2 linked regions of the Botrimarina mediterranea genome follow. The protein of the gene in region 2 binds, or shares a complex with, the protein of the main gene of each other region. Links are inferred from orthologs where the notes say so. Each region holds a gene or a part of one and is shown on either strand. Other genes may lie near its edges.

Region 1 (10,303 bases), 600 kb from region 2 along the record:
TGCAGCGACGAGTCGGCTTGGAACGGCTTCAAGCGATCGACGTGGGCGAGCGACGCCTTTTGCGTCTCGTACAGGTACCCAAGGATCGCCCCCGCTGCCGACAGCGCCAACGCGTCGGCGTGCGACGACGAATCGAATCCAAAGCCTTCGAGTGACTGGGTCCCAAAGTGTTTGCGGAGCGACTCCATCGCCATCTGCACGCCGAAGGACCACGTCGGCCGGCGCGTGATGGCGGCGCGGTCGGACGCCTCGGGCGGCAACAGGGCGTCGCTACCCTCGGCGACGAGACACTCGGCCGGTTCGAGGCGCGACAGTTCGTCGGCGAGGCGGCGTTCGTCGATCGCAGTGGCGGTGAACTCGCCCGTCGAGACTTCGATCCACGCCAAGCCGACAAGCGGCCGGTGATTGCCCTTCGGCGCTTGGCCGTCGAACGCGACGGCGGCGAGGTAATTGCTCGCCTGCGGATCGAGGAGCTGGTCATCAATGACGGTGCCGGCGGAGACGATCCGCGTCACTTCACGACGGACGATCCCTTTTGCCTCGGCAGGGCTCTCCATCTGATCGCACACCGCCGCCCGCCGGCCGCAACGCAGAATCTTCGCCAGATAGGCGTCGAGCTGGTGGTGCGGGAACCCCGCCATCGGCACGGCCTTCGCGCCCTTGTCTTTGTCGCGCGTCGTGACGGTGATGCCCAGCAGCCGCGCCGCTTCCTTCGCGTCCTCGTAGAACAGCTCGTAAAAGTCCCCCATGCGGAACAAGAGCAACGCGTCCCCCGAGACCGCCTTGGCCTCGTGGTACTGCTGCATCATGGGGGAGAGTTGCGACATTGAGGTGTGCGACTTGAGGACTCGGCTGGTGAAGCGAAAAGCTTGGCGCACCAGCCCTCAAGTCTCAAGCCTACTCGCGCAGCGAGCAGGCCTCGCTGCACTCGCGGCGCTGGCGCTGAGGACTCCCCAAGAAGCCCTCGTCCCCCGCCCCTAACCCCTCGTCCCTCCCGCTACTGCACCAACTGCTCTTCTTCGCCCGACGCGTTGAGCTCAATCACGCCAGAGTCTTCGAGGCCGCGGACGATGTCGACAATCTTCTGCTGTACCTCTTCGACCGCGGAGACCTTCACCGCGCCGAGGAACTCCATCTCTTCGCGGAGCATGTCGCCGGCGCGTTGAGAGATGTTGCTGAGGATCTTGTCCTTCAGCTCGGGACTCGCGCCCTTCAGCGCCAGCGCCCACTGCGAGGTCTCGACCGACTTGAGGACCTGCTGGATGTCCTTCTGGCCGAGCTTGCCGATGTCGTCGAAGACGAACATCAGGTGGCGGATCTCTTCCACTAGGTCGGGATCGTCGGTCGCGATGCCGTCGAGCAGCGAACGCTCGGTCGCGCGGTCGATAACGTTGAGCATCGCGGCCACCGCCTCGACGCCGCCGGCGACCTGGAAGCTCTGGCTCATAACGCTCGACATGCGGCGTTCGAGCCCCGACTCAACTTCGCGGACGATCTCGGGATTGGTCTGCCCCATCGTTGCCATCCGGCGTACGACAGCGAGCTGGCGGTCCGGAGGCAAGCCGCCGAGGATCGCCGCACTGAACGACGCCGGCAGGTGCGCCAGGATCAGGGCGATCGTTTGAGGATGCTCATCGACGAGGTAGGTCGCGATGTTCTGTGTATCGACGTTCCGCAAGAAGCCGAACGGCAGCGCTTCGATCGACTGGCGGAGCTTGTCGATGGTGTCGGTGGCTTCATGGCCGAGCGCGCCTTTGACGAGCTTCTTGGCGAACTCGAGGCCGCCGCCGTCGCCATTGACGGGGTTGGTTTCGGCAAACTCACGGATCGCCTCTTCTTGCTCCTCGACGCTGACGCGTTCGAGCCGGGCGATCTCGATCGACACCTGCTCGATCTCGCGCGGTGAGAAGCGCTTCATCACCTCCGACGCCTGCTCCTCGGGCAGGCTCATCAGCACGACGGCGGCCTTGTGCAGGCCGGTGGGGGTGGTGATTGCAGGCACTTGGCAGACCTCGACAAGTCGCGGCGAAAACTCCGGCGCTTCGTCGAGATTGATCGACTAAAACGCCCGCGGCGCCTGAGAGAATCTGCCGGTTAGGCAAAAGGAACCGCTGCTAGCACGGCGATGGTGGTTCCAAGAGGATTCACCACAAAGGAACGAAGGAACAAAGAGATTTTGCTGAAGGCAATCGTGCGCTCTGCTTCCGTCGTTCCTTTGTTCCTTTGTGGTTAACTACTTTGAATCAGATTCACTGCCGGCTTCGGCGGCCCAGCGCGCGGTGACGTTTTGGGTGTGGCGGACTTGGCAGCGGATGCGGGCCGTGACCACGGTGCTGGGGCGGTGCGTGGGGGGCGTCAGCACGGACTCGTCGCCCCAGTAGCGGCACGCCAGGTCCCAGCGCTCTTCGTCCGCGACCCAGCGCCAGCGGAGGCCGTCGTCGTCGCGGTAGGTGCGGCCGTCGCAGAGCACCGCAGCGATCTTGTCGATGGCGACGGCGACCGCCGCCGGGTCGGCGACAACTTCACCGCCGCTGAGGACCAGTTGCTCGGCGGCTGCACTAGCAGCGGCGACAACTTCCGGCGTTGGCGGCTCTCCGACCCGCAGCTGCGTGTAGTCGCGGCAGCAGTCGTAGACCGCCTCGTGGCAAGAGACGCGGATGCCGTACCAGGCGTCGCCGCGCAGGACGTGGAGGTAGCGCGACTCGCTGTGCGGAGACAGTTCGAGGACGCATTCGAGCCCCGCCGCCGCGGCGGCCGCCTGGCCAGCTTGGGCGACGAGGAGCGTCGCTTCGTCGGGGCCCGCAGGGCTCGGTGTTTCAGGAGCGTTCACCCTCCAAGAATACCCGGCCCACAGCGAAGTCCAACGGGCGGGCCGGCTTCGTCTGCCAATCGTCGGCGCCGCGGGTTAGAATGCGGTCTGCCGCGACGCGGCTCCTAGGACCTCACTTTCGGCGGAGAGCAATACCTTGCGACGCATTGGCCTCGTGTCTGGACTTCTCGCATTAGCCCTTTGGTCGAGTGTCGCCGTGGCGCAAGACCCGGTCGACGAGGTGCTTGACGTTCCAACGTCAGAGTCGCAAGAAGCAACCTCCGAAGCCGAGGAACCCGCTGCGGAGACCGAAGAGCCCATGGTGGACGGGGAGGCGGCGACGCCCGAAGAGCCCGTAGAAGACGCCGCCGAAGCCGAAACAGAGATGGCGGAAGAACCCGCGGCGATCGAGCCCGAAGAGCCGGCCCCGCTCGATGAGAGCGAACCCGCGGTTGAGGAAGCCGTCGAAGAACTCGAAGACGAAGCCGCGGATGGCGCGGAGGTCGCCGAAGACGAGGCGATGGAAGACGAGGCGATGGAAGAAGCCGAGGCCGAGGAGCCCGAAGCCGCCGCGACCGATTGGGGCGGGATCATCGAGCGCGCCCCGGCGTTCTTCGCCAAGACGCACCACGCCGTGGTCCACCTGCCGATTGCGCTGTGGGTGTTCGGCGCGTTGTTCGTCGTGATCGGCGTCGTGATTCCGTCGTGGCGGACGCAGATCCCGCTGGCGTGCCTTGTCGGCGGCGCGCTGACGTCGGTGGCGGCGGTCGCCAGCGGCTGGTGGTACGCCGAGTTCGACTACGGCGCGCCGTGGGCGTGGGGCGATGGCTTCGGCGACTGGTCCGAGCACCTCGTGCGGCACCGCTGGTACGGCTTCGGCCTCGCCGCCGCGTCGATCGTGCTGTCGATCATCGCCCTAATCAGCCAAGCGCGGCAGAGCAAGGGACTCGGCGCGTTCTGGCGGTTGGGGCTGATCGGCCTAGCACTGGCCGTCGCCTGGGAAGGCCACCTCGGCGGCGAGATGATCCACGGCGAAGGCTTCATGGAAGAGGCGTTCCAAGAGTGGGTCAGCCCCGCCGCAGAAGAGTGATCTCACAGCTCACGAGTGAACCACAAAGGAACTAAGGAACCAAGGCTGTATCTCCGAAGGCTTCCTTTGTTCACTTCGTTCCTTTGTGGTTCTTATTCTTTTGCGGTTCAGTCCAGTCAAACCATCGCGGCACTGCCATGACCCAACCTTCCAAAGCCTCCTTCATCGCCGGTTGGGTGTTGAGTGTGTTACTCACCGTGTTTCTCTGCGGTCTGAGCGCGTCGGGTAAGTTCATGGACTTCCCTAACAAGGCCGAGATCATGGGAAAGTTCGGCTATCCCGACGACGTGATGAAGTGGATCGGCATGGTCGAGATCGCGGTAACCATCCTGTTCCTCATCCCGCAAACGGCGTTCATCGGCGCCATCTTGCTCACCGCCTACCTCGGCGGCGCGACCGCGACGCACGTGCGTATCGAAGACCCCTTCTACATGCCGATCATCATGGGCGTCGTCGTGTGGATCGCGCTGGGGCTGCGCAAGCCCGATGTCTTCCAGCTCGCCTTCGGCTACGACAAGTGCGTCGCCGATCCGCAAGCGAAAGACGTTTGAGGAAAAATTGCACCACGACGGACACGACGAGCACGACGAACGTTCTCAGGGACAATATCAGTCCGACAAACAAGCCGTCGTGTTCTTCGTGTCCGTCGTGGTGAATCCCTTAAACACAATAGATTAGGCAGCCAGCGCGACGCCCTTCTTCGGCGCGGCGAGGATGTCGCAGTGGTCGACGGCGCAGAGGTCATCTTCGCTGACTTTCCGACCGCGGAAGCCGCCGTCATCGGACACGAGGTGAACGTCGTAGCCCATCGCGACGAGGAAGGCGTGTAGGTCGCGGCGTCGCTCGGAGGGTGAGTGCTTGAAGACCTCGCAGTGGAGGTACGGACGTTTCTTGCGGATGAGGTCGGCGATCGATTCGAGCACTTCCAGGTCGTGACCCTCGGTGTCGGTCTTCACAAACCGCAAGCGGTCGATCCGGTCGGCAAAGTCGCGGTGCAAGAGTTCGTTGAGATTGAGCCCCTGCACTTCGAGCGTCAGCATCCGCCGACGGCGTAGCCACGACTGGTCGGCGGCGTCGCCGCCGTTGCAGAATCCGGGGTCGCCATAGCTGAAAGTGAACGCGCCGTCCTCGGGCGTTGCGGCAGCCATTACGGGGACGATGTTGGCGATCTTGCGATTGAGGTCGGCGTTCGCCTGCAGCGTCGGGAAGACGTAGCGGTTGGGCTCCATTGCGAGCACACACCCCTCAACGCCGGCGGCGATACCCAGCGGCAGGCTGGTGTCGCCGCTGTGTGCGCCGACATCGATACAGAAGTCGCCTGGGCGCACGAACTGTCGGTGCTCGGCGATGAGAGCCGCAGTCACCTCACAGCGATAAGCTTTCGGGTGCAGCCACTGCGCGTAGGAAACGACGCCATCAGGACCAAGGTCCGCGGTGCGGACGTCGTAGCCGTACGTACGCGGGCTCGGTTTCAGTCCGAAGAGGTAAACGAACTCGCGTAACTTCACGGCAGGCGCCTCGCAGCGGGGTCGGGCTTTACGGTGCAAGAGAGGAAGAACCCTACTCTTTCTGCCGTGTTTGGCCCTAGACCGATTCGAGACGCCCGCCCATTGAAGCTAGGCAATCTGGTGAGCGCCGGGAGTTACCAGCCAATCGAGACGCCGACCCCTGGCGCGCCGATCACGACACCACCGCGGCCGCCGTAGTAGCCACCGTAGCGACCGCCGTAATATCCACGACTGTAGCCACGATAGCCGGAGCGATAAGCGCGCGGCCTGTAGTAGGCGCGGCCGCGGGCGTAAGGGGTGTAGTAGCCACGGACGGGACCGCGATAGAAGCCGCGTCGGGCTTGGGCGTCGCCGGCGGTGATGAACAGCATGGCGACAGCGCCGAGGGCGGTGGCGGCGAGGGACAATCCACGTTTGCGGAGCATGTTGCTTCTCCTCTCGATAGCTAGCAGGGATTAGGACGGCCGGCCACTTTCTTCGGTCGGCCAGTTAGCTGTGCGGAGCCGATGCTTGTGCGCACTTGTACGGAGGCAGCGGGACGAATTAGTCGTCGAATCACCACCGACCCTTACCAATGCACGCCGCGTGCCAAACGGGCCGGGCCGCCCCGGTTATCCCCGGGACGGCCCGTGCTAGCCATCGTTATCGAAACGGGCTGATTAACTTCACCAGCCGACAAAGACACCAACCCCCGGAGCGGCGACGCGGACCCGACCAGCGCCGACGCGGACGCCGACAAACGGTGTGTTGACCACCACCGGTCGGCGCCCATACACGGCCGGCGCCCTGCGAATCACGGGACGATAGCGACGGGCTTCAGCCGACTCCGGCAGGGCAAAACCGATCGCTAGGAGAGCCAGGAGGGCGGCTCCAGGGCGTTTGTTAGTCGAGATCATTTGGGAGCCTTGTGGGGTCGTTGCAGGCGGTTAGAGAGCGGTAGCTGGCCTTCCCGTGCCGCGTTGGCACACAGCCGGAAGGTTAGCTTGCATCGATCGTGTACGCGAACAGGAGGTGGTCGATACGCGACCACCCCGACGGCCGGCGTAGCGAATCGCACCCCCTCGTCCACGACAACCCCCTCCGAGGGGTGGTGTCTTGCGAGTCCGCATTACGGGGCTCGCGACGGGGCCGCCAAACTGGCAGGCGATTCTCAACTCTCAGGAGGAGAACGCTGGCATTTGGCCAGAATGACAGGCCGATCTCGGAGCACGAGACTATACCTATCGCCGTAAGATGCCTGCTAGAAAGCACTTACAAGCTTCCACAGGCATTGGCGCCCGACTTGCTTTCTAGCGTTCCGACTGCGTCACCGTTGCGCCGTGATGCGGGCTGTCGAGGCTGTCTTTACCGGGTTGGCGATACGTCTCCACCCGATCGTTCATCCATAAGTCACATCTTCCACCCTAGTCGTGAGGAGTTCGCCGATGGCGACCGCTGCCAAAAAGAAGTCAAAGGTCAAGCTCGAGCCGATGGGCGACAAGGTCGTCGTCGAGCGCGTCGAATCGTCCGACAAGACCGCCGGCGGCATCTTTCTGCCCGACTCGTCGAAGGAAAAGCCCAACCGCGGCAAGATCGTCGCCGTCGGTCCCGGCAAGCTGCTCGATGACGGCAAGCGCGGCCCCCTGCAGGTGAAGGTCGGCGACGAGGTCCTCTTCACGACCTACGCCCCCGAAACCATCGAGATCGACGACGAGGAGTTCCTCCTCATGAGCGAGAGCGACATCCTCGCCGTGGTTGAGTGAGCTCTTTGAGTGATCTCCCCATTTAGCCCCCGTCAATGACGGGGGGCTAAATGCGTCCCCAATACCAACCCGCACACAGGAGTTATCCCATGGCGAAAATGATCGCCTTCGATCAAGAAGCCCGCGACGCGATGCGTCGTGGCGTGCAGAAGCTGGCCCGCGCCGTGAAGGTCACCCTCGGCCCCAAGGGTCGCAACGTCATCCTCCAGAAGTCGTTCGGCTCGCCGACCGTCACCAAGGACGGCGTCTCGGTCGCCAAGGAGATCGAGCTGGAAGACACCTACGAGAACATGGGCGCGCAGATGGTGAAGGAGGTCGCGGCCAAGACCTCCGACATCGCCGGCGACGGCACCACCACCGCCACCGTGCTCGCCGAGGCGATCTTCAACGAGGGCCTCAAGGCCGTCGTCGCCGGCGTCAACCCGGTGCAGATGAAGCAGGGCATCGAGCGGGCGGTTGAGGACATCACCGCCGAACTCAAGAAGATGTCGATCAAGGTCAAGTCGACCCAAGAGATGGCCCAGGTCGGCACCGTCGCTTCGAACGGCGACACCGAGATCGGCGAGATGCTCTCCAAGGCGATGGAGAAGGTCGGCAAGGACGGCGTCATCACCGTCGACGAAGGCAAGTCGCTCGCCACCGAAGTCGAGTGGGTCGAGGGCATGCAGTTCGACCGCGGCTACCTCTCGCCGTACTTCGTCACCGACCAGCAGCTGATGGAGTGCGTCCTCGAGGACTGCTACATCCTGGTCCACGAGAAGAAGATCTCGAGCATCAAGGACCTGATCCCAGTCCTCGAGGCCGTCGTCAACTCGGGCAAGCCGCTCTTGATCGTTGCCGAGGACATCGAGGGCGAGGCGCTCGCGACCCTCGTCATCAACAAACTGCGTGGCACGTTCAACGTCGCCGCGGTGAAGGCCCCGGGCTTCGGCGATCGTCGCAAGGCGATGCTCGAAGACATCGCGATCCTCACCGGCGGCCAGGCGATCTTCGAAGACCTCGGCATCAAGCTCGACTCGATCGGCCTCGCCGAGCTGGGTCGCGCCAAGAAGGTCATCATCTCGAAGGACAACACGACCGTCATCGAGGGCGCCGGCAAGTCGAGCGACATCAAGGGCCGCATCGATCAGATCCGCCGCGAGATCGAGAACACCACCAGCGACTACGACCGTGAGAAGCTCGAAGAGCGGCTCGCGAAGCTGTCGGGCGGCGTGGCGAAGGTCAACGTTGGCGCCGCGACCGAGAGCGAGATGAAGGAGAAGAAGGCCCGCGTCGAAGACGCCCTGCACGCGACGCGTGCGGCCGTCGAAGAGGGCATCCTCCCCGGCGGCGGCGTCGCCCTGGTCCGCTGCTCGGCCAAGGTCAAGCCGACCGGTCTGTCGCATGACCAAGAGGTCGGCTACCAGATCGTCGTCCGCGCTTCGCAGGCGCCTCTCAAGGCGATCGCCACGAACGCCGGCAAGGACGGCGGAGTGGTCTGCGAGAAGGTCGCCGACATGAAGGGTGGCGAAGGCTACAACGCCGCGACCGACAAGTACGAGGACCTCGTGAAGACGGGCGTCATCGACCCGGTAAAGGTGACCCGCACAGCGCTACAAAACGCCGCGAGCGTCGCCACGTTGTTGCTCACGTCCGACGCGCTGATCGCCGAGGCCCCCAAGAAGGGCAAGGGCGGCGCGGCGGCTCCGGGCATGGACGACATGTATTGAGACCGGGCCTGACGGACTCGACAGGGGTCAGGGGTCAGGAGTCAGGCGTCAGGGATCAGCAAACGACGAAGCCGCCGGCGAAAGCCGGCGGCTTTTTTTGTATCCTTCGCTTAGCTTACCCCTGCCTCGCCCTATCACTGGAATAAAGCCATCTTGGATACCACAAGCACAGGTCCAAAGCCCTTTTGCTTTGTGCTGATGCCGTTTAGTTCCGACTTCGATGATGTCTATCATATCGGCATCAAAGAGTCTTGCGAGAAGGCCGGGGCATACTGCGAGCGAGTAGACGAGCAGATATTTCACGAGCGTATCCTTGATCGCATCTACAATCAGATCGCAAAAGCAGACATGATCATTGCCGACATGTCCGGACGAAATGCAAATGTCTTTTACGAGGTAGGGTACGCACATGCCCTCAACAAACCAACCATACTTCTGACAAAAGATGCGGCGGACATCCCCTTTGATCTCAAGCACTTCCCACACATCGTCTATGGAGAACAGCTGACCGTTCTCCGGCAGAACCTTGCGACAAAAATCGCTTGGTTTATTGAGAACCCACTCGCTACAAATCCGAAGCAAACTGTTGAGATCGAGCTTTACCAAGACGGTGTAGATGTATCTTCTGGCAAAGCATCGTGCTCCCCGAAGCCTGGATACTACCCATGGCCCGAGCTAACACTTGCCAATCGATCGTTTCGCACATTCGAGCCTGGTGAACTACGACTAGCAGTAGTCACCCGCTCCGGCGAGTTCCCATATTGCGAATTGCCCACGGGGCAGATGCAGAATATGGATACGTGCCGCATGCCAGATGGTGGCTATTTCCATATGCTGCCCGTATTCGACACCCTCTTCCCTCAAGCCTTTACTTCTTGCGAGTTTGGACTTCGATATAGCAATGACCAGAGCAAAGGTTCAACGTCTATCACACTTCGTGTATTCACTAATTTCGGAACCCGTGACTACGACCTAGCTATTCAGCTTTCGTAGGGTCGCGTTTAAGGGACTTACGTCGATTGCGACTTGGACAAGACTTCGTACGCCCCGCCCCGCCCGTCTAGTGGCCTTGGACACCGCCCTCTCGGAGCGGAGTCAGGAATTCGACTCCCCTACGGGGTACTTCACCCGTCTCCGGAAACTGGGGATTGGTGTAATCGGCAATACAATCGATTCTGAAACCGTTAGTCGGGGTTCAAGTACCTAATCCCCAGCCCGGCACATTCGCATTCCGGCGCTTTCGCCCAGTCGGTGTTACCGCAATGGTCAAATCCTGTCGCCTTCACTCGCAATCCCGCTCAGCGCAGCAGTCAGTTAGCCCCGGCAGGGGCGGCAGCGCGTAGCCAGGGGCGCGAGCCCCTGGGAACCCTCGTCCATCGGACAGAGCCCCGGAGGGGCGACAGCAACTCGACTCGCCACGTTGCTGTCGCCCCTCCGGGGCTTCT
Region 2 (10,414 bases):
CGGAAACGCGGAGAGCCGTCCCCAAGCAGGAAGTCGAAGTGTCGATCGATGACTTCCTGCGGGTAGCAAGTACGGAACCGACCATCGAACTGCACCCGCATCTCCGGCGCCAACGCGGCGAGGGCGTATTGGGCCCAGTTGAAAGAGACCAGCAGGTTGCCCGCAGCACGCTGCTCGGACATCCACTGCAGCGCATCGACCGGGTACCAGGACCGATAAACGGGGAAAGCAGCGATCCGTTGTCCAAGGAACAATGCCTGCAAGCCAATCGCGCCGGCAAGCGCCGACGCGATTCCTACACGCATCCACGAGTTGAGGTGCGCCGTGGGCAGTCCTTCCACCGCCCGGTTCCGTAGGCGCCCGGCGATCGACTGGAGGTGAGGCGGCAGCCAGAAACCGCACAGCAAGGCGAAGAAGGCGATGTGACGGAGATGCGAGGCGGCCTGCCAGGCGACCAACGCGAGCACGACCATCTTCACCGCGTCGCGGCGGCGATCCGTGAAGGCATAGGCAGCGATTGAAAGGGCGAGCAGCGAGACGAACGGCCAGAAGACCGGGTTGCCCGGCTGCGGCGCGAGCCATTCGGTAATCTCCGGCCGGGGCTGTCCCAGCGACCCTTTCATCCATAAGTGGAGCCCGTAGCCATAGGGCGTGGCCAGCGTAGCGGCGCCACAAGCGGCGCCCACGCCAAGCAGCCCCATCGCACGGCCGACGCCAGCGGCGCCCAATCGGTACACCAGCTCGATCGCCCTGCCGCCGAGGATTGCTGCTAGCAGCACGAGACCCAGGGCAAACCCACCGTGGGAATTCGCCCACACCACAAACAGCACGGGCAGCCCCATGAGCCAACGCCACTCGATCGGGGAGTTGTCGGACTTGCGACGGGTGTTGGTGAAGTCGGTGCGGCGATATCCCCAAGCGTCAAAGGCCCGCTCGATTACGAAGAGCATGACGGCGCAGCACAAGAAGCTCAGCAACTGGGGACGTAGCGGGAAGAACGCATGCAGGTTGTACGAGACGAGCAAGAACGTCGCCCAGGCAGCGATCGGTCGGACGCCTTGCCGCTGTGCCGCGAGCGACATCAGCAGCAAAATGGCCATCCCCAGCACGACCTTCGCCGCCAGCATCCCGGGCACGCCGAGCGTGCGGAAGCCGTAGGCGAGGGCCAACTCGGCGAGGTTCTCGTGGTTGACCCACGGGTGACCCTCGGCCGTGTACGTGTGGGTCGCGGTGCGGGGAAGCTTGCCGTCGGCAATCCACTCCTCGGCGTAGAGGACATGGCCCCACAGGTCGGGGTCGGCGACGTTGAGCGCCAGCGGTCCCGCGCACGCCACGACCAACAGCGCAATCACCAACCGGCGAAAGACCTGGTAGTCGCGCCGAGCGCCGCCGTCGTCGGCGCTGGACGGCAGGGCGGCGGGGGACGGGGTCATCAAACGGCCTGAACGGAATCGTGGGCCGCGGCGGACCGCCTGCGTACGCCCGAGGCGCACCGCGACTTGAAAGCGTACGACACTCCCAGGCGGCGCACGGTCCCCAAGCGGTAAATCCCGCCAAACGCCAGGCTGCGCAAAGCCCCCAAGCTGGCGAATCGGCGCCGCCCACACGTCCGGAAAGGCGCGGTCGAGAAGCCTTTGTCAGGCGGCGTCAAGTGCAACTGGCGCAATGCTTTGAGGCGCCGGCGTCTTAACGATTCTTTCGCCTTGGCACGCTCAAGGAGGTTCTGATAGTTTCCCCCCTGCCGCGGACGTCGGGGCCCCAACGGATGGGTTGCCCACTACGATCTCCGCCGGCCTAATCGAATGGACGGAACCACCCGGCCCGCCGCTCAGCGACGCACCGGTTATCGAGACAGGAGCTCAACGATGCCGATCACCGAAACCTACACGCGGCTCGACGTCCACATCCGCTGGATGATCCGCCGCGATATGGAACAGGTGCTCCAGATCGAGAAGTCGGCGTTCGAGTTCCCATGGAGCGAGGAAGACTTCGTCGCCTGCCTGCGCCGCCGCAACTGCATCGGCATGGTCGCCGAACGCGGCGACCGCGTGCTGGGCTTCATGATCTATGAACTCCACAAAACGCGCCTCCACCTGCTGAACTTTGCCGTCGCCGCCGACACACGCCGCCGCCATGTCGGCTCGCAGATGGTCGAGAAGCTGATCGCCAAGCTCAGCAGCCAGCGCCGGACGCGTCTGTCGCTCGAAGTGCGTGAGACCAACCTCGACGCGCAGCTCTTCTTCAAGCAAACCGGCTTCCGCGCCACGAGCGTCCTCCGTGACTTCTATGACGACTCGCCGGAAGACGCCTACCTGATGCAGTACTACCACCGCGCCGGCGAGATCGAGTTCCTGCCGGTCGATGGGGCGAATTTGCGGATGGCGGGCTGAGTGGAAGAGGACAGAGGATAGATGGCAGAAGGTAGAGCACCAGGCGTCGCTTGCGCTCTAACATCTATCATCTGCCATCTATCCCCTCACGAGACACCCACGTGTGTCGCTTCCACTGTCGGCAGCTCTACCACCGCGATCGTGTGCCGGTCCGCGCGATAGAGCGCCCCGGGGTTGAGCACCAGCGTGTCGCCCTGCTTGTCGGCCGCGGCGATGTGCGTGTGGCCGTAGCAGACGAGGGCGTAATCGCCCGACTGGATGGCGCTGCGGAACGCGCCGCGGTCGTGGCTGTGTAGCAGCGCGATCCGCACGCCGGCTAGCTCGATATCGCCGAACAGCTCGTGGCACGTCTGGCCCGCCGCCTCGATCGCGCGGCGCAACTCAGCCTGGTCGTAGTCGCAGTTGCCGAACACAAAGTGCGTCGGCCACGGGGCGAACATCTCAACCAGCTCGGCCGACCCGATGTCGCCGCAATGCAGCACGACCTCGACCTCCAGCGACTCAAGCATCCGAATCGCCGGCCGCGTGTGATCGACCGAGCCGTGGGTGTCGCTAACAACGCCAATACGCATAAGAGTCTCTGAATTGAGCCGTCGGCGCTAGCCGCGGGTAGCGAACCGGGCAAGCAAGATTTCAGCGAGAGCATCCAGCCCTTCCGCAACCGCTGAGCAAGACTCTGATTCTACCAAGATCGTACAGATCGGTTCTCCCGCCCCGATCGCCGTCCCCGCGCGAGGGACATCCGCCACGCGACCCGCGCGATGAAGTTCGAGCAATTCGCCAGCGAGCGACTCTCCAACCTGGATCGGCTCCGCAGCGTAAAGGATGCGTTTGCCGACGTGCTTACCGGGTTGTGACTCAGTACCCGGTTCAAGCCCCTCAGCAAAGCACGCCGCATGCGCCGCGACCGCCGAAACGCCGTTCGCTCGTTCGATCACTTCGACCGACGCCGTGTAGCGAGGGTTGATCTCGATTACGCAAAGAAGCTGCTCAAACTGAATGAGATCGACACCGACAACCCCTCGAAGACCGAGCGAACTGCTTAGGCAACGGCCAAGGTTGTCCAAGGTGATCGCGTGAGAAACAGAAGGCGCCAGCGGGCCGATCGACCCTCGGTAATGGAATTCGTTGTCACTATCTCCGACAAGTTGTTCGGACAGTCCAAGCAGCGTTGCGCCTTGGGTATCGGCGACAAACAAGGCAGAGAGACTCTCGCCCTCCTGCAGGTGATCCTGGATATACATTCCGAGATTGACTGCTCGATCGTAGTCGTCTTGGTTGTTGATCCGCCATACGCCCGCCCCGTTACTTTGCCGGTACGATTTGGCCAGTGACGGCCCCCATGGCCAGTAAGTTTTGTAGGATTTACCTGGAGTTGCTCTTATCGTCGCGGGATAGGGAACATCCGCCTTGAAGAGATGGTAGCCGTATTCAGAAGGATCACGGCATCGCCGCAGCGCCTCACCGCTCACACCCCACAGCGGCCTAATCGCCGCCATCTGATCGACAAGGTCCGGGTAGTTCTCCAGCGCCCCCGTGTACATCCACGCATCGACATCCTGCTTCGCAAGCCAATCGACGAAGCCGTGCGGGTAATCCTCGATCTTCGTGATCGGACAAACCCCATCAAGATCGGCGTCGGCAAACAGATCGGCGCCAACCACCTCAAACCCTGCCCGCAGCGCCGACTGCGCCGCGGCGCGGACACTGGCGCCGACGATCGCGAGGCGAGTTGGTCGTTCTGAAGGAACCACGGATGACACGGATATCACGGATGAAAAAAGACAAGCCGCTTCGCTGTCACAACAGATCAAACACGTCACTCGACATCCGTGTCATCCGTGGTTCTAATCCTTCGGGCGCTCATAACTCGGCTTCCCGCGGAACACCGCCGCCGGGTACTTCTCATGGTTGCGGCGCATTTTGGCCCGCACGGTTTGCGAGAGGTCCACGCCCAGCGCGCCCGACATCGCGAAGCAGTAGCCCACCACATCGGCCAGTTCTTCTGCGGCGGCGGCACGCTTTGTTGGGTCGGCGACGACGGCCTGGGCTTCGGCCGGGTCGAGCCACTGAAAGTGCTCCATCAGCTCGGCCGCTTCGATCGCGATCGACATCGCCAGGTTCTTTGGCGAATGATAACGCGACCAGTCGCGCTCGGCGACGAAGTCTTCAACAAGCTGACGGAGTTCGGCGACGGTGGTGGCGTCGTCGCCGCGATCGGCCCTGTTAGCTTCGGTTCGTTCGGTTGGCATTAAGCGGCTTTCGAGGCTGGCGTTACTTGGGCGGGAACCGCCCGAAGATAACGCCGCCGGTAAGCCTCGGCCAAGTGAACGACCGCTTCGAAGAGGAGCCGATCGGCCTCGTCACGGACCGCCTGGGCCGCCCGAGGGGCCAGTCCGGCGACCGTGTCATTCACCGCCGCCAGATGCAGCTCCAAGAGCCGCGGGCCGGTGATGCCCTCGTCGGCGAGGTCATCCGCGAGTCGCGTAAGTTCGTCGCTCCGTGGCGAGCCGGAAACCACCGCCCGCCGCAGAAGGTCGGAGTAAGCGGCGCCCGCGTCGCGATTGAGTCGGAGTGTCGTCACGACGTCGGCGAGCGGCTGATCGGGGAGCATCCGCAACTCCGCCACCAAACGCTGCTGCGACTCGACGAGCCGCCGAGACTGCTCTTCGTCGCGTGCGAGCTGCTGTTGCTCGGCGAGCAACGCCCGCCGCATCTCTCGCAGTCGCTCACGCGCCTCGATTGCCCGCCGCATCCGGCCGGCGAGTTGCGCGGCAGTCGTCTCGGCAAGACAGGCGTACTCATCGGCGCCGGCGTCCCAAGACGCCGCTTCCAGGTCGATCGCCCGCGCAGCGCCAAGAATCGCGACCGGCGTTTCGTCCCCTGCCCCACGCAACGCGCGAGCCAAGACTAAGGCGTCGACGGTTGGGGGCTCATGCAACGCCACCAGCGCGTCGAACGGCTCGCGACGCAGCGCAGCCAGGGCCTCGGCCACCGTCGCCACCAGCACCGGTTCCGCCGCGTCGAACGCCGACGCTACACTCGCCGCCAACGACCGCGCACGACGCACGTCGGCCGCGACGGCGACCAGGCGGAGCGGCGGTTGGTGATCGAGCGGCATCGGCATCGGTCCGGGCGAGACGGAAAGCTCATGGACGCTAGGAAATCGATGAGGGTGGGTCAACGGCGAAGCTCCCGTTCGAGCCGCGCCCGTCAGGTAGCGGAGCCGCCCCGCTAGCAACTCCGCTACCTGACGGGCGCGGCTCAAAGTTTGCTAAACTCCGCCATTGCTCGCTAACCGCTAACGACTAACCGCCAACTGCTTCTATGCGTATCGCTTACCTCGACTGTGCTAGCGGCGTCAGCGGTGATATGACGCTGGGCGCCCTCGTGGACGCCGGCGTTGATCTCGCCGCGATCCAGGCCGGGCTCGACTCGCTCGCCTGGCCCGACAACACGCCCAACTGCCGCCTCATCGCCACACAGGTCAAGAAGCAGGGTTTCCGGGCGACGCAGGTCGTCGTCGAGCACGAGCCCGAGCACGCCCACCGGCACCTGCACCACATCCAGAAGATGATCGACGGCGGGTCGCTCACGCCGCGGGCCCACACGCTAGCGACCGCCATCTTCCGCCGCATCGCCGAGGCCGAGGCGAAGGTCCACGGCTCGACGCTCGAGAAGGTCCACTTCCACGAAGTCGGCGCCATCGACTCGATCGCCGACATTGTCGGCGCCGCAATCGGCTGGGACCTCTTGAACGTGGACGAAGTCCACTGCGCGCCGGTGCCAACTGGCAGCGGCTTCATCCAGATCGCCCACGGCCGCTGCGCAATCCCCGCGCCGGCGACGGCCGAGCTCTTGATGGGCGTGCCCCTCGCCGAGCACCCGCCCACGGGTCCGGTCGTCGGCGAGCTCACGACGCCCACCGGCGCCGCCATCGTCAAAGAGCTCGCCAAGTCGTTCGGTCCGCTGCCGGCGATGACGATCGAGCGCATCGGCTTCGGCGCGGGCCAGAAGGACTTCGATCACCCGAACGTGTTGCGACTTGTTGTCGGCACGAAGAGCGGCGAAGCGGCGCCATCGAGCGACCCCGTATCGACGATCGTCCTGTTGGAAACGAATCTCGACGACTCGTCGGGCGAGGCGATCGGCGACTGCGTCGAACGCCTCTGGGCCGCCGGCGCGCTCGACGTGGCGCTGTCGCCCTTGCAGATGAAGAAGCACCGCCCGGGCGTGTTGCTCACCGTGCAAGCGACGCCCGCCGATGCCGAACGGCTCGCCACCATCGTTTTCCGTCACACCACGGCACTAGGCATGCGTCGCCAAACGGTCGAGCGGATCGTCCTGCCACGGCGGAAGGTGACGGTTACCACTCCCTGGGGCGAGACGTCCGGTGTCGTCGCCACGCTCCCCGGCGGGGCCGGCGAACGATTCACGCCCGAGTACGAGGATTGCAAAGCCCTCGCTGACGGCGCAGGCGTAACGGTCCGTGATGTGAGCCAAGCCGCAAGCGCCGCTTGGGGCGGACAGTAAGACTAAATGATCCACGACGGAACAAAGGAACGAAGGAAGGCCACAGCTCAGGCGGCGATTCCGCTTCTTTGTTCCTTCGTTCCTTTGTGGTGAGCTCTTTATGCCCCTGGCGTTGCTAGCCGCCGATACGCCCTGGCTTCCCGCCGCGATGTTCGCCGCCGGGTGCGCAGCGCTCACCTTTATTCTGCTGCGGATCAATTGGCGCCGGCAGAGCAAACGCACTCGCGGCGGGTCCGGGCCACCGCTCGACGCCCAGCCTCGTCCAACGCACCAGTGGGACGGCTCCCAAAATGACACGGCGGCGAAGTTCGACCGACAACAAGTCGAACTGCACGAATTGGCCCGCGACCTCACCGGCCAGATCGACACCAAGCTTGTTCTGCTGCAACAGCTCCTCGCTCAAAGCGATGAACAGATCAAACGACTCGAGACGCTCTTGCACGAGGCCGAGGTCAAGAAGGGAGGCCAAGGGACGACCGATTGAGCGAAAGCCGGGTCACATGGCGCCTGCCTCACATCGGAGACGGTTAGTGTCGCGGGCCGTTTACCGTAGGTCTTACGAGACTAATCCTCGCAAGCCAACCGTGCCTTCTGCCGGCAGCCCGAGCCACTCAGCGGGGGGCCGATGGTAGAAAGCCGCGTCAACATAGCACGCCCGGCAGGGCTCGAACCTGCGACCTGCGGATTAGAAGTCCGCTGCTCTATCCAGCTGAGCTACGGGCGCGTGACGGGCGTCTAAAGGGTGACGCCGTCGCCATAGCTTAGCACGCCGGCGGCGAGGCCACAGAGTGGGCGGTTTCGTGCGGTCAGCCGGCCTGTTTGCCGACGGCGACATGCCGTTCGACGATCGGCTCGGTGATCTGCACCGCTTTGCGGCCCTTGAAGGCGCCGGGCGACGCGTGGAACTTCTTGCGGCCCTCGACCGACACCACCAGTGGGGCGTGGATGTCTTTCTCGGTTGTGATGATGTCGCCGACTCGCAGGCCCACGAGGTCCGCCGTTGAGATCTGCGAGGTCGCCAGATCGACCGACAGCTCGACGATCGAATGACCCAACCGGTCGCTGATCTGCTGCACCGACTCCGGCGTCGAAGGCTTCTTGCTGTAAGTGACCCAGCTGTTGGCGCTGAGCTTGCCGCCGATCCGCTCGATCGAGTTGAACGGGATGCAGAGGTTCATCATGCCGCGGACGTCGCCGATCGTCAGCTCGAAGCTGATTAGCACGATCACTTCGTTCGGCGGCACGATCTGCACGAGCTGCGGGTTGCTCTCGACGTGATCGATCTCCGGCGAGAGCTCGATCACGTTCATCCACGCGATCTTGATCTCGTTAAGGAAGAGCGACGTCACGCGGCTCGCCAGACGCAGTTCGATCTCGGTGAGCGGCCGCCGCGCGGGGTTCGACGCGTCGGCCGTGCCGCCGAGCAAGCGGTCGATGATCGGGAACAGCAGCGACGGGTTGATGTCGAGGATCAACTGACCTTCGAGCGGCGGGGCGTTGATCAGGTTGAAGCAGGTGGGGTTCTCGAGGCTAAAGACGAACTCGCTGTAGGTGAGTTGGTCGACGCTCGTGAGCTTCACCTCGACGATGGTTCGCAGCAACGCCGAGAGGGCGGCGCCGTAGTTACGGCTGAAACCCTCGTGCATCGTCTGGAGCGCGCGCATCTGCTCTTTGCCGACGCGCTCGGGACGCTTGAAGTCGTAGGTGGTGACCTTCTCGGTCGGCGCCGGCAGCGGCGCGATTGTCGGAACAATCCCCTGGCCGCCGAACGAGACCGGCTGCGAAGACGGCGCGGGCTGGGTAACGGCCGCTTTTGACGCCGCTTTGGACTCCGCCTTCTTCGGCGCAGCCGGGGCCGCCTTGCCGAGCAGGCTCTCGATCTCGTCTTGGCTGAGGACTTCGTCGGACACGGGTCGCTGCGCGACAGAGGCTAGATGATAGAGGCTAGAGGCTAGGCAATTGCCGACAACATTGCACGGTCAGTTGTGCCGCCCCGGCCCGCGCAGCCCTCTCGTAGGCCGTCTGCTAGCAAACCTCTAGCCTCTGATTTGTCCCGTCCCCGTCACCACGTACTTGTACGTCGTCAACTCGTCGACGCCGCAGGGGCCGCGGGCGTGGAACTTGTCGGTGCTGATGCCGATCTCGGCGCCGAGACCGAACTCGCCGCCGTCGTTGAAGCGGGTGCTAGCATTGACGACGACCGCAGCGCTATCCACCGCGGCTGTAAACCGCTGGGCCGAGGCCAGGTCGGTTGTGACGATGGCGTCGGTGTGGTGCGAGCCGTAGCGGTTGATGTGGTCAATCGCCGCTTCGAGCGAATCGACCACTGCGGCGGAGATGATCGGCCCGAGGTACTCGGCGCCGAAGTCTTGCTCGCTCGCCGGCTTCGCGGTTGGCACGAGCTTGCGGACACGCTCGTCGCCGCGGACCTCGACGCCCGCGTCCGTTAGCGCCTTAGCGACCCGGGGCAGCAGCCGCTCGGCGGCGTCGGCGTGCACCAGCAGCGACTCGGCCGCGTTGCAGACGCCGTAACGGTGCGTCTTGCTGTTGAGCGTGATCCGCTCGGCGAACTCCGGGTCGGCCGACGCGTCGAGGTAGACGTGGCAGTTGCCGTCGAAGTGCTTGATGACAGGCATCGTCGCCTCGGCCGCGACGCGGCGGATGAGGCCCTCGCCGCCACGCGGGATCGCCACGTCGATGAAGTCGTTCATCGACAGGAAGTGGCCCACCGCCTCGCGGTCGGTGGTGCTCACTAGCTGCACAGCGTCTTCGGGGAGGCCGATCTCTTGTGCGGCTTGGGCGAGCAGATCGACGATCGCCTGCGACGAATGGATCGCTTCCTTGCCGCCGCGGAGGATGACGGCGTTGCCCGCCTTCACGCAAATCGCCGCGGCGTCGGCGGTGACGTTGGGTCGCGACTCGTAGATGAAAAAAACCACGCCCAGCGGCGCCCGCACCTTGTCGATCCGCAGACCATTGGGCCGCACCGTCGAGTCGATCACCGCGCCGATCGGGTCGCGGAGCGCCGCCACTTCTTCGAGCGCCGCAGCGATCGACTCAATGCGTTCGGGCGTCAGCCGCAGGCGGTCAATCGCGGCGTCGGTGAGGCCGTAGCCCGGCGCCGCGTCGAGGTCGAGCTGGTTCGCTTCGGCGAGCCGCTCTGAGCTGGCGCGGAGCAGTTCGGCCGACCGCAGCAGCCACGCAATCTTCACCTCGCCGAGCACTGTGGCGAGGGCGGCGGAGGCGCGTTTGGCGCGCTGAGCGACGTCACGGCAGTAAGCGGCTAGGTCTTTCACGGCGGGGGTGTCGAGAAGGGACATAACGGTTCTTGCAGACTTTGAAAGCGAATTCCTCCCATTATCGCCGATGTGGTGGCTAAAACCAACAACCAAATGGGAAACGTCTATGCGAGCCGGGAAGCGTAAGCTCCCGGAGTTGCAGCGAGTACCAGACACACTCCGGGCGCTGACGCTTACGGCTCGCTAGAAGCA

Evidence for each region.
Region 1: the proteins of fliM (region 2) and fliG are in contact, whole or in part, in a crystal structure (PDB 4QRM), measured with the Thermotoga maritima proteins. The link is inferred for Botrimarina mediterranea from one-to-one orthologs. Residues at the interface, in WP_004081085.1 of Thermotoga maritima: Tyr124, Leu127, Asp128, Ile130, Met131, Gly132, Gly133, Pro134, Glu136, Pro139, Arg141, Thr144, Glu145, Ile146, Glu147, Ser149, Ile150, Lys153; in WP_004082903.1 of Thermotoga maritima: Phe122, Ser125, Glu126, His127, Pro128, Gln129, Thr130, Val133, Glu157, Arg161, Leu164, Leu165, Arg167, Ser169, Glu171, Val172, Glu175, Ile176, Asn179, Lys182.

What each region holds. Positions count from the first base shown.
Region 1 is NZ_CP036349.1:1,106,104-1,116,406, reverse strand. Bases 1-2,864 are described here. They hold fliG (flagellar motor switch protein FliG), read right to left. Parts: upstream 2,003-2,864; coding sequence 998-2,002; downstream 1-997. Other genes in these bases: Spa11_RS04405 (hypothetical protein), read right to left, coding at 2,234-2,830; mutS (DNA mismatch repair protein MutS), read right to left, coding at 1-827. Outside these bases: Spa11_RS04400 (hypothetical protein), read left to right, coding at 3,027-3,899; Spa11_RS04395 (DoxX family protein), read left to right, coding at 4,037-4,450; Spa11_RS04390 (FkbM family methyltransferase), read right to left, coding at 4,574-5,407; Spa11_RS04385 (hypothetical protein), read right to left, coding at 5,542-5,832; Spa11_RS04380 (hypothetical protein), read right to left, coding at 6,073-6,303; Spa11_RS04375 (co-chaperone GroES), read left to right, coding at 6,832-7,149; groL (chaperonin GroEL), read left to right, coding at 7,239-8,858; Spa11_RS04365 (nucleoside 2-deoxyribosyltransferase), read left to right, coding at 9,012-9,851. UniProt on the Bacillus subtilis protein: One of the proteins that forms a switch complex that is proposed to be located at the base of the basal body.
Region 2 is NZ_CP036349.1:502,230-512,643, forward strand. Bases 6,782-9,756 are described here. They hold fliM (flagellar motor switch protein FliM), read right to left. Parts: upstream 8,834-9,756; coding sequence 7,730-8,833; downstream 6,782-7,729. Other genes in these bases: larC (nickel pincer cofactor biosynthesis protein LarC), read left to right, coding at 6,782-6,923; Spa11_RS01955 (hypothetical protein), read left to right, coding at 7,024-7,407; Spa11_RS01970 (glutamate-5-semialdehyde dehydrogenase), read right to left, coding at 8,960-9,756. In the rest of the region: Spa11_RS01920 (hypothetical protein), read right to left, coding at 1-1,433; rimI (ribosomal protein S18-alanine N-acetyltransferase), read left to right, coding at 1,866-2,390; Spa11_RS01930 (YfcE family phosphodiesterase), read right to left, coding at 2,477-2,962; Spa11_RS01935 (ATP-grasp domain-containing protein), read right to left, coding at 2,990-4,153; Spa11_RS01940 (nucleotide pyrophosphohydrolase), read right to left, coding at 4,238-4,642; Spa11_RS01945 (hypothetical protein), read right to left, coding at 4,642-5,511; more of larC, read left to right, coding at 5,718-6,781; more of Spa11_RS01970, read right to left, coding at 9,757-10,243; folP (dihydropteroate synthase), read right to left, coding at 10,396-10,414. UniProt on the Bacillus subtilis protein: One of the proteins that forms a switch complex that is proposed to be located at the base of the basal body.